2 linked regions of the Alloalcanivorax dieselolei B5 genome follow. Each later gene encodes a partner of the first gene's protein in a complex. Links are inferred from orthologs where the notes say so. Each region holds a gene or a part of one and is shown on either strand. Other genes may lie near its edges.

Evidence for each region. The genes of interacting proteins can lie anywhere in the genome.
Region 2: the proteins of B5T_RS05230 (region 1) and exbB are in contact, whole or in part, in a cryo-EM structure (PDB 9DDO), measured with the Escherichia coli proteins. The link is inferred for Alloalcanivorax dieselolei B5 from one-to-one orthologs.

What each region holds. Positions count from the first base shown.
Region 1 is NC_018691.1:1,150,144-1,156,302, forward strand. The notes cover bases 1-2,999. They hold B5T_RS05230 (energy transducer TonB), read right to left. Parts: upstream 1,904-2,999; coding sequence 1,097-1,903; downstream 1-1,096. Other genes in these bases: mpl (UDP-N-acetylmuramate:L-alanyl-gamma-D-glutamyl-meso-diaminopimelate ligase), read left to right, coding at 1-395; B5T_RS05225 (flavin prenyltransferase UbiX), read left to right, coding at 410-1,021; B5T_RS05235 (ExbD/TolR family protein), read right to left, coding at 1,900-2,409; B5T_RS05240 (ExbD/TolR family protein), read right to left, coding at 2,406-2,789; B5T_RS05245 (MotA/TolQ/ExbB proton channel family protein), read right to left, coding at 2,779-2,999. Outside these bases: more of B5T_RS05245, read right to left, coding at 3,000-3,468; B5T_RS05250 (copper resistance protein NlpE), read right to left, coding at 3,710-4,141; B5T_RS05255 (glutathione S-transferase), read right to left, coding at 4,526-5,191; dacB (D-alanyl-D-alanine carboxypeptidase/D-alanyl-D-alanine endopeptidase), read right to left, coding at 5,259-6,159. UniProt on the Escherichia coli protein: Interacts with outer membrane receptor proteins that carry out high-affinity binding and energy dependent uptake into the periplasmic space of specific substrates such as cobalamin, and various iron compounds (such as iron dicitrate, enterochelin, aerobactin, etc.).
Region 2 is NC_018691.1:1,465,710-1,470,097, reverse strand. Bases 1-2,808 are described here. They hold exbB (tonB-system energizer ExbB), read right to left. Parts: upstream 1,987-2,808; coding sequence 1,015-1,986; downstream 1-1,014. Other genes in these bases: B5T_RS06755 (biliverdin-producing heme oxygenase), read right to left, coding at 1,998-2,606; exbD (TonB system transport protein ExbD), read right to left, coding at 581-1,015; B5T_RS23735 (energy transducer TonB family protein), read right to left, coding at 1-584. Outside these bases: B5T_RS06750 (TetR/AcrR family transcriptional regulator), read right to left, coding at 2,854-3,462; B5T_RS06745 (hotdog fold domain-containing protein), read left to right, coding at 3,583-4,068; B5T_RS06740 (sigma-70 family RNA polymerase sigma factor), read left to right, coding at 4,317-4,388. UniProt on the Escherichia coli protein: Involved in the TonB-dependent energy-dependent transport of various receptor-bound substrates. Protects ExbD from proteolytic degradation and functionally stabilizes TonB.

The DNA of each region.
Region 1 (6,159 bases):
GTGTGCACGTTTACGATGATTTCGCCCATCATCCCACCGCCATCGCCACGACGCTCGACGGGCTTCGGCGCAAGGTCGGTGAGCAGCGCATCGTGGCGATCATCGAACCGCGTTCCAATACCATGCGCCTGGGCCGTCATCGCGATACTCTGGCACAAAGCACCGCCGCCGCCGACCAGGTGATCTGGTATCAGCCGCCGGGTCTGGACTGGTCCCTGGATGACGTAGTGGCGCAGTCACCGGTGCCGGCACGGGTGGAGCAGGATCTCGATGCGCTGGTGGCGGCGGTGGCCGCCGGTGAGCGCGGCCCCTGCCATCTGGTGGTAATGAGCAACGGCGGTTTTGGCGGTATTCACGGCAAGCTGCTGGACGCGCTGCACGCGGCACGGTCCTGATGGGAGAGAGCGCGATGCGACAACGGATCACTCTTGCGTTCACCGGCGCCTCCGGTGCCCCTTACGGGTTGCGCTTGCTGCAATGTCTGCTGGAAGCGGACTGCGAGGTCTACGTCTTGTTGTCGAAGGCGGCGCGGGTGGTGATCGGTACCGAGACCGATCTCAAGCTGCCCGCCGGCACCGGTGCCGCCGAGACCGCGTTGCGGGACTGGAGCGGTACCGATAAAGGCCGTCTGGTGGTCTGTGGCCTGGAGCAGTGGACCGCGCCGGTGGCGTCCGGCAGCGGCGCGCCGGCGGCCATGGTGGTGTGCCCCTGTTCCACCGGCACGCTGTCCGCCATTGCCAATGGCGCCAGCGATAACCTGATCGAACGGGCCGCGGATGTGGCGATCAAGGAACGCCGCCACCTGATCCTGGTGCCTCGGGAGGCGCCGCTATCCGCTTTGCATCTGGAAAACATGCTGAAGCTGGCGCGGCTGGGTGTCACCATCCTGCCGGCGGCGCCGGGCTTCTACCATCGCCCGCGGCGAGTGGAGGATCTGGTGGACTTCGTGGTGGCGCGTCTGCTGGATCACCTGGGCGTGCCGCAGACGCTGGTGGCGCGCTGGGGAGAGAAGGAGGGCTAAGCACCTGCTTATGCCCACACCCTGACTGGTCTGTTTCTGCTAGGGAGCTACGAAGCCGCCGCAGCAGCGTTGTCCTTATAGCGTGTAATTGATCGGAATCCGCACCGCCACCGGATCGCTTCCCAACTGGGCCGGGGGCGGCGGGAAGCGCAGCCGGCGCACCAGTTCCAGGGATTGCTGATCGAGAATGCGGCTGTTGGAACTGCCCACCAGTTCCACATTTTCCGCACGGCCCTGGGCGTTGACCCGGAAACTGACTTCCACTTCACCCTGCTGCCGGCGCATGCGCGCCCGGGCCGGGTAGACCTTGTTGTACTCGATGGTATCCCGCACCTTGCCGAGATAGCGGTTCAGAGCGTTGTCGTTGTCACCGCTGCGATGGACGCCCTCGCCAATGTCCCCGGCGATGCCTTTCTGGCCCTTGGGTTGGGGCGCGCCGCCCGCCACCTGTTCGGTTGGCTCCGCGTCCGGTTCCGCTTCGGGAGAACCGGCGGGTTCGGCCCGTGGCTCAGGGGCGGGTTCCGGCTCGGGCTTCGGCTCCGGTTTGGGGACGGGCTTCGGCTCGGGCTTGGGTTCCGGTTTCGGTTCGGGTTTGGGCTCCGGCTTGGGTTTGGGCTTTGGTTTCGGCTTCGGTTTGGGCTCGGGTTTGGGTTCCGGCTTGGGCTCGGGCTTCGGTTGAGGCTTGGTTTCCACCTGAGCCACCTGGGGCGCCGGTGCCGGTGGTGCCGGCTTGGGCGCCAGCGACAACGTCATGGCCTGCTGACCACCCTGAATGCCCACGCGGCCACCGGCCAGGGTCAGCGAATTCACCGTCACCAGCAGGCTGCCGTGAACCAGGATCGCGAGGGCCCAACTAATGATCAGTCGTATACTTCGCCTCACGGAGTGTTCTCGCTCTGGGTTACCAAACGAACTTCTTCCACACCCAGGTCTCGCAGTTTGCCCAGGTTTTCGCGCAATACACTAAGTGGCACACCGGCATCAGCCAGCAGGCGCACCAGCGGTAATGTCGTCTCTTGCCCGCTGTCGGCGGTGGCGGCGGTGGTGGGTGCCGTCGGGCTTTCTTTGGAGCCGTTTTGAGCCGCCTTGTCAGCCGCTTCCTTTTCCCGTTCCGCCTGATGTTCGGCGATCAGCGTGGCGAGGCTGGCCTCGGCCACCGGTTCGCCGTCATGGAACAGCACGCCTTGCTTGTCCAGGATCAACATCAATTGGCTGGGGTCTTCCTCGGTGGCGGCCTCGGCGCTGTTCGGTGCGGTCACATCCACGGTGGGACGTGGCGCCAACTGGCCGGCCACCATGAAGAAGATCAACAGAAGAAACACTACGTTGATCAGCGGCAGCACCGGCTCCAGCGGTGGCCGGCGGGGGCTGTTGTCTTCCAGATTCATGGCAGCAGCTCCAGCTGCACTTCCTTGAGGCCGGCGGCCCGGGCCACGTCAACGGCGGCGAGGGCGGCCTGCAGGGGCGCGTCCGGATCGCCGGTGATCAGCACGGCTTCGTCATGGCCGGCCAGCCTTTCACCCAGCTGTTCAAGGGACAAGGCTTCGCCGTTCCAGTCCACTTTGCCTTCCGCGTTGACGTGCAACTCCAGCCAGGTCTTGTCGTCCTGCCGTTCCACGGCTTCGCTGGGCACCACACTCACCGGCAGGTCCTTCCAGGCCCCGAAGCGGGTGGCCAGCATGAAGAACACCAGCAGAATAAAAACCACATCGATGAGTGGGGTGAGACTGATAGCCGGCGAACGGTGACGTTCGGGCTCAAGATACATGGGCGATGCGGGCCTCGCTGCTGGGAACGCTGTCCCGGGTCGGAGCGTTGCTGTCCTGGTCGAGGCGGCGGCGTTGTACTTTCAGCTGGGACAGGCGGTCCTGCAGTTTTTCCCGGCACACCTCAATGGTGCGGTCCGCCCAATGGAAGGCGGCCAGGGCGGGAATCGCCACGGTCAGACCCGCGGCGGTGGTCAGCAGTGCTTCCCAGATACCGCCGGAGAGAATGGCCGGATCCACCTGGGAGCCGGCCTGTTCCAGAGCCTGGAAAGCGCTGATCATGCCGAAGACGGTGCCGAGCAGGCCCAGCAGCGGCGCCAGCGCGCTGATCACCTCGAGAATCCGCAGCCCGCCACGCAACTCATCCAGGGACTCGCGGGCGCGGCGCAGGCTGTCTTCTTCCCAGCTTTGCTCGTCCATATCGCGCTGGTTCCAGGAGGTCAGCACCACCTGATCGATGGGCGTACGGCCCGGCTTTTGTTGGGCCGGAACTTCACCGCGTTCCAGACTCGCCAGCAGGGCATCCGCCTGGCGGCTTGCCTTGGGGCGCACACGGGCGAACTGCAGTATCTTGGAAATCAGGGTGGCCAGACCGATCACGGACATCAGGCCAAGCACCCACATGGTGATACCACCGGAAACGAACCACTCGGGGAGGTGAAACTGCAGAGAAGAGGTCATCGCCGAACTCCATCGTGGAAAAGGCGGATATCGCCGTCGGCCGGGACGTATAAAAGCGGATAACGGCACCTTGGGGCACCGTGACGGGACGATATCTCAGTGTGCGGGCGAGTCTAGCACTTCGCACAGTGAATGCAAGTCATTCCTATTTACAGGAATGTGACGATGGATAGGCTGTTTCAATAAGCGTGGGAGATGTGGGGAGAGGGGGAAGGCGCCCGGTTGACGCCTCCCCATGAGGTTACTGCTTGATCAGGGTGTAGTTGAGTTCGGACTCGATACGGTCGCCGTTGATGTCCAGCATTTCCAGCGCATTCAGCGCGGTTTCCAGGTAGCGCAGCTGGCTTTCCACATCCTCGGACTGGGGATTCAGCACCACGGTGCGGTAAGCGGTACCGTCCATTTCCTTATTGCCGTAGGCCCACTGGCCGCGCTCGACTTCGGTACGGCCCGCGCGGGAACTGTCCATGTACTCTTCACGCAACTCATATTGGGTCGGACGGTCTTTCTCATCGCTGTACAGAGTCAGGGAAGTACGGATCCCGGAGCAGTCCGCGCAGGGCAGCATGCCGCTGTACAAGGCCTTGTCCGCCTGAGGGTTGGAGGGAGTGGAAGAACAGCCCGCCAGTACCAGACCGGAGGCCAGACCCAGGGTAAGCAAAATCTTTTTCATGCTTCTATCTCCATATAGATCAAGCGTTATCTGATCCTAGTCGATTAGAAGCTTTTGGTGTGAACACGTTCACGCTTTTAACAGTCTTTAACCGGGGCGGGGCCGGGAGGGAAAGGACAGCGGGTCACGCCGGTTAATCGCGGCGGCGGGCATGAATTCTCTGAGCCACTTCGATGACCGCGATGGCCACCGCCAGGGCGATGAAAAAATACAGCAGAATCATGGATCCCCACTTGATGGCTATGGCCGGAATACACCCCCTGGTCAGAAACTGACCTGAATAGGATGTTAGGGTGTGACCAAAACTAAGCATAACGTCTTATGTTTGAATGGCCATAGCAAAGTGCGGGGAATGGGCACTGGAGCACATTCCCCCAGGGAGGATCAACCCAGTGGTTTCAGAGCCCCGCCACGTTCCTCCGCCCTGCGGTAGGCGGGGCGGCTTTCCAGCCGTTCAATGAAAGCCCGGATGTTGGGCATTTCCCCGGGGGCCCGGGCCTGCGCCGCTTGCAGTGGGAAGCTCATCTGAATGTCGGCGGCGCTGAAATCGTCGCCGGCGAACCAGGCATGCTCGCCAAGATGACGCTCGACGAAGCCCAGATGATCGCTGAGGCGAGGGTTCAGGAAGCCCTGATTCAGTCCCTGGCTGATTTTCCTGGCCACCGGGCGGATAAAGAACGGCATCGGCGATTGGGGGACTCGGGAGAACACCAGCTTCATTACCAGCAGCGGCATCAGTGAGCCTTCAGCGTAGTGCAGCCAGTATTGGTAGGCTTCGCGGCCGGGAGCGCCCGGTTCCGGGCGGAAGCGGCCCTGGCCGTGGTGGTCCAGAAGGTATTCGAGAATGGCGCCGGATTCAGCCACCACCCGGTCATCGTCCTGCAGTATCGGCGCTTTGCCCAGGGGGTGAATTTTCCGCAGGCTCTCCGGCGCCAGCATGGTAACGGGGTCGCGCTTGTAATGGACGATTTCGTAGGGGAGTCCCAGTTCTTCCAGAAGCCAGAGAACCCGCAGGGAACGGGAATTTTCCAGGTGGTGAACGGTGATCATCGGGATGCTCCGGGCCGTGGCGTGACAACGTCAAAGCCCGGAGCATAACAGAGACGGGATAACCGTGTTATCGGCCGTCGCCCGCGGAAGCCGCGGTGACCCGGCTGGCATCGGTGCCCGGTTCCACCAGGGTGTGCACCGCCTTCAGCACTTCATCCAGTACCGCCCGGGATTTCCAGGCGCTGCGATCGTTGATCATGGCCGCCACCGCCCAGGTGGTATTGTTCTGGTCGCGGGTGAAGCCGGCGATGGAGCGCACGTTTCTCAGAGTGCCGGTCTTGATATGGCCCTCGCCCACCAGCGCGGTATTACGCAGCCGGTTACGCATGGTGCCGTCCATTGCCACCAACGGCAGCGAGGCGATCAGCTCGGCGGCGAACGGACTGCGCCAGGCCTGTTGCAGCATCAGGGCCTGCTGGTGGGCGGTGATACGCTCCAGACGGGACAGTCCTGAACCGTTCTCCAACACCACCTGGCTGATGTCGATGCCTTTCAGACGCATCCATTCAAGGATTGCCCGATCGGCCGCCGCCAGGTCGTCCTTGTCGCCGGCCAGCCGGTTCTCCGCGCCAATGGTAAGGAACAGCTGGCGGGCCATGACGTTGCTGCTCCATTTATTGATGTCGCGCACCATGGTGACCAGATCCGGTGAGGAGGTGGTGACCAGAAGCTTGGCGCCCCGCGCCAGCCGGCCAGTGCGGTCGCGGCCGGACAGGGTGCCGCCCATTTCCCGCCACAGGCCGCGGATCAGATTGGCGGTGTAGTCTTGCTGGGACATCAGCGACAGATAACGGTCGGCGCGGCAGTTCTCCGGCAAGGCGCCGGTGATCGTCACGGTGATCTTGCGGCGATCGGAAAAGTCCGGCTCGTATTGCAGCGCCTTGGAATTATGCACCGGGCAACGGCCGCGCTCGGGTGCGGTGACCTTGTTGTCGATGACGATCTTGCTGACCGGCGGTTCGGTGCTC
Region 2 (4,388 bases), 320 kb from region 1 along the record:
GCTTGCCGCGGATACCGCTTGCGCCGGTCCAGATGGGCCCGCAGCAGGCTCTGCCAGCGCTGGCGGGCATTGATCTCGCTTTGACTGGGCGCGCCAACGGCCGGCGCGCCGGCCACCTCACCCGGTTGCGCGTCGGGCACCGCCGCCGGGGCCGTGGTTTGCGGCGCGGCCTGCTCGGATGACTGCCGTGAGACCTTTCGCTGCGGTCGGGTCTGTTTTTTTTCCGGCTCCGGTTTTTCCCTCGGCGGCTCGGATTTCTCCCGCAACGCCACTTCCGCTTTGACCTTCGGTACCGGTGGCGGCGGTTCGGGTTCCGGCTCCACCACCGGTTCCGGCTCCGAAGGTGCCGCCTCCACCTGCTTCGGGCCAGGCGGTAACGCCTCCGGTGTCTCCGGTGCCGCGATCAACGTCACCTCCACCACCTGTGGCGCCGCGGCCGGCAATACCGACGCCTCCTGACGGGGATGCCACAGCCATCCCCACACCACCAGCCCATGGGCCATCGCCGCCACCAGCAGCGCCAGCCCCCATGCCGGCCATTGCCGCCTGCCGGATTCCATGTCGGGTCCCGCCAACAACGTCATGGCCTGGAATCCGCCGGCTTGTCCGCGCCGATCAGGGCGATTTTCAGGTATCCAGCTTCGCTGAGCCGGTTCATCACCCGCATCAACTCACCATAGGGCACGCTTTTGTCGGCGCGCAGCAGAATGCGCTGCTCCTGATCCGGCAGCGCATCCCGCAAGGCCGGGATCAGGGTCTCCAGCGTCACCACCTGATCCTGCCCCAGGGTCAGCGTGAGATCGGATTGCACACTGAGGTAAAGCGGTTTCGGCTCCGCCGGGCGCGGCTCGGCCACCGCCGCCGGCAGATCCACCGGTACGCTGACCGTGGCCAGCGGCGCCGCCACCATGAAGATGATCAACAACACCAGCATCACATCGATGAACGGCGTGACGTTGATGTCATGGTTGTCCGGCAATTCGGAAGCGTCGTCGCCCTGCGGTTTGAAAGCCATCAGCCGCCGCTCCGCTGCAACGGCACCACGCCCGGCACGGCCTCCTTATCGGCCGCCGCCAACGCGCGGGCCTGGGGATGGTGGCGATCCAGATCCCGGCTGATCAGCGTCATCAGAGCAGTGGTGATATCGCCCAGCAGGGCGCGGTAGCGGGTGATGGAGCGAGCGAAATGGTTGTAGATGATCACCGCGGGGATCGCCGCCACCAGCCCGATGCCGGTGGCCAGGAGCGCCTCGGCGATGCCCGGCGCCACCACCGCCAGGTTGGTGGTCTGGGTGCGGGCGATGCCGATGAAACTGTTCATGATGCCCCATACCGTGCCGAACAAGCCGACGAACGGCGCCACCGCGCCAATGGTCGCCAGGATACCGGTACCCTTGTTCATGTGAGAGCCGGCGGCCACCTGCACTCGGTCGAGCCGCGCCGCCACCCGTTCCTTGAGCCCCTCGTCGGTGACCGGCCCGCCCGAGGACAGCACCAGTTCGTGTTCGGCGGCGCGCACCAGGGTCGCGCCATCGCCCTTACGGGTAGCCGCATGGCGGGCACCGCCGGCAAAATCCGGTGCCTCCACCAGGGCCGCCAGCACCCGGCCGGCGCGCCGGCGCGCGCGAAACAGTTGCGCCAGTTTGAAAACCCAGACCGTCCATGTCAGCAGGGACGCCAGCAGCAAACTGATCATCACCGCTTTGACGATCGGGTCAGCGGCCTGATACATGCCCCACGGCGACAAATCATGGGGCAGCACCGGCCCATCATTATGGGTTTCCGTCACCGACTCCACGGCCGGCGCGGCGGCATCCGGAGTCTCGCCAGCCGCGGTCTCCTCCTCAGTGGATTCCAGGAGCGGCGCCTCCGAGGCAGCGGTTTCCGGCGGCACCGCCGGCCGCGCGTCTTCCTGCGCATGGACCTGCCCGACACCCAGCAAACCGGCGATGCAAAAGGCAGCGACGAAAAGGACCTTGGTGTTCATCATCGCCCCCGTCACTGCACGTCCACCACGGCACCGGCCAGCAGCACCTCGACGCCTTCGCGGGCAAAGCCGAAGGCGTCGAGCGCGCCTTGCAGCGCCTGTCGCCGCTCATCGTGGGAAAGCATCAGCGCATCCAGGACCTCCTTGAACCGGCGCCAGTGCAGTCCGCGGCCGTCGTCATGGCCGGCCAGGTGACGGGCACCGAACGTCTCGGACAACCCCAGCTCGCTTTTTGCGTGTTTGAGCAGGAAAGCGGCGCCCAGGTTGGAACCCTCCACGGTATAAAGCCAGCCAAGAGCGGCGTAATCATCGCCGGCACCGACCCCTTCGGCGGCGCGCCTGTCGTCTTCCAGCGCTCCCACCGAAACGCCCAGGTCCGCGCAATCGGACAGCGCCGCCGACAGCCGGTCACGCGCGGCGAGGCCGGGCAGCCACCGGGCCAGGCGTTCCGATTGATATAGCGGAGAGGCGACCCGCTGCAGCCGGGTCTGGGTGCGCACGAACAGCGTGTAGCGCTCACGGTCCGCGAACGGCGCCAGCGTCATGATGCGTCTGTCGAGCCGTTCATGCTCCTGGCTAGTACCGTCTTTGAGGAAGGTGGATAAGAGGGCGTTGGACATGCTCGTTCGTCCTGTCTGATGGATCGGATGGCGGTTCCCGGCGGCGCGCGGCACCCCGGCTGAACCGTCCTGTACTATCAAGACGAACGAGATTGGAATTTATCTTACTTTTATTTTCACTGCGGAATGCCATGCCAGGAAGACGGGGCTCGACCGCGGCGGAGTGATCGCCAGGGCCGTGGTCCTCGACGTTAGTGTGTGCCTGTGATCTGCGTCAATACAAATGAAACCCAAACTCATTCCTCTCTCAGGTCGACACCGCCCGCCAGGCCGCTTCGGCAAACACCTCTGCGTGCTCCACCGGCGCCCCCTTGACTCGCCCGGACAGCCAGGCCCGGCAATAGTTTTCGGACTGGCCGATCAACAGAGAGGCATAGGTTTCCCTCGGTAAGGCCCGAATGTCCCCCTTTTCCACCCCCTCGACCAGGTAAGTCAGCAAGCTGCCAAAACGCCGCTTATTGCGGGCGTCCAGCTCGCTCTTGAAGCCACCGGCCGCCACCAGAGCGCGCGCCTGGAACATGAAACGGGCAAGCTTGGGCTGCTCGGTAACCCAGGCCATATAGGTGGTAACCAGCGCCGCTATGGCCCCCCGGGGGTTCCCGGCCTCTTGCATTGCCGGTTCGATCTGCGCCAGTTGGTCGTCCAGTGCGGCCAGGAAGATCGCCGCCACCAGGCCTTCCTTGTTGCCGAAATGGTGATAGATGGTGCCAATGCTGCTCTGCGAACGCCGACGGATGGTATCGATGGTGGTCGCTTCCAGGCCCTGTTCGTCAAAGCATTCGAGTGCGCAATTAAGAATATGCCGCTTGTTGGCTCTGCGAGCACCGGGCTCAACCCGTTCAAATGCCGATTCCATAGGTACTGCCTTTTGGCCTGGTTGGAATATTGTTCTAGAATATTTTTCTAGATTAGGATTCTATTCATTCTAACAGATCGCCAAGGTTCGCCCGTATCCGATCTCACAGGAGCCTGTGCCATGAATGAAAGCATCCACCCGACTCTGGTCCTCTATAACAAGCTGAGTGATCTGCCCATGGGCAAGATCCTGTTCACCCGGGGGGTCTGCTTCAAGGCACCCTACTTCGCTACCATTCGGCCTTTGATCACCGGGCTGCGGCCAGGATATGGGGAGGTGAAAATCAGGAAGCGCCGCTCGGTCCAGAACCACTTGGGGACCGTCCACGCCATCGCCATGTGCAACATGGCGGAACTGGCCAGCGGCACCATGACCGAGATCAGCGTACCCGCCACCCACCGCTGGATTCCCAAGGGGATGGAGGTGGAGTACCTGAAAAAGGCGGAAACCGATCTGATCGCCGTGGCCCGGGCCGAGCTTCCCGGGCAGTGGCCGGATTCAGGCGATTTCAGCACCCGGGTGGAGGTTCAAAATATCCATGGTGAGGTTGTGGCGCGGATGGTGATTACCATGTGGGTGTCGGTCAAGAAAAAGCAAACGGCCTGATGGTCCGCCTTGCCCAATTTTTCCTGGAGAAAGCGCGCCGCTACTCCCAGCCGGCGAGCACCAGCTTGCCGATGGTCTTGCCGGACTCGATGCGCCGGTGGGCCTCCTTGAGGTTGGCGGCATTGATGCGCTGAACGAGAGCAGAGAACATTTCCCTTCAGACTCAATTGACAATGATTCTCATTAAAAATAAAGTGCAGCCACACTGAACACCTTCAGCGCGTTTTTCAGGGCCCGGGGCATCGTCCATGCATGGCGACAACGACAAACTCAAGGTCTACCTGGAGCATCGCGCGGCCTTGATCAACTACGCCACACCG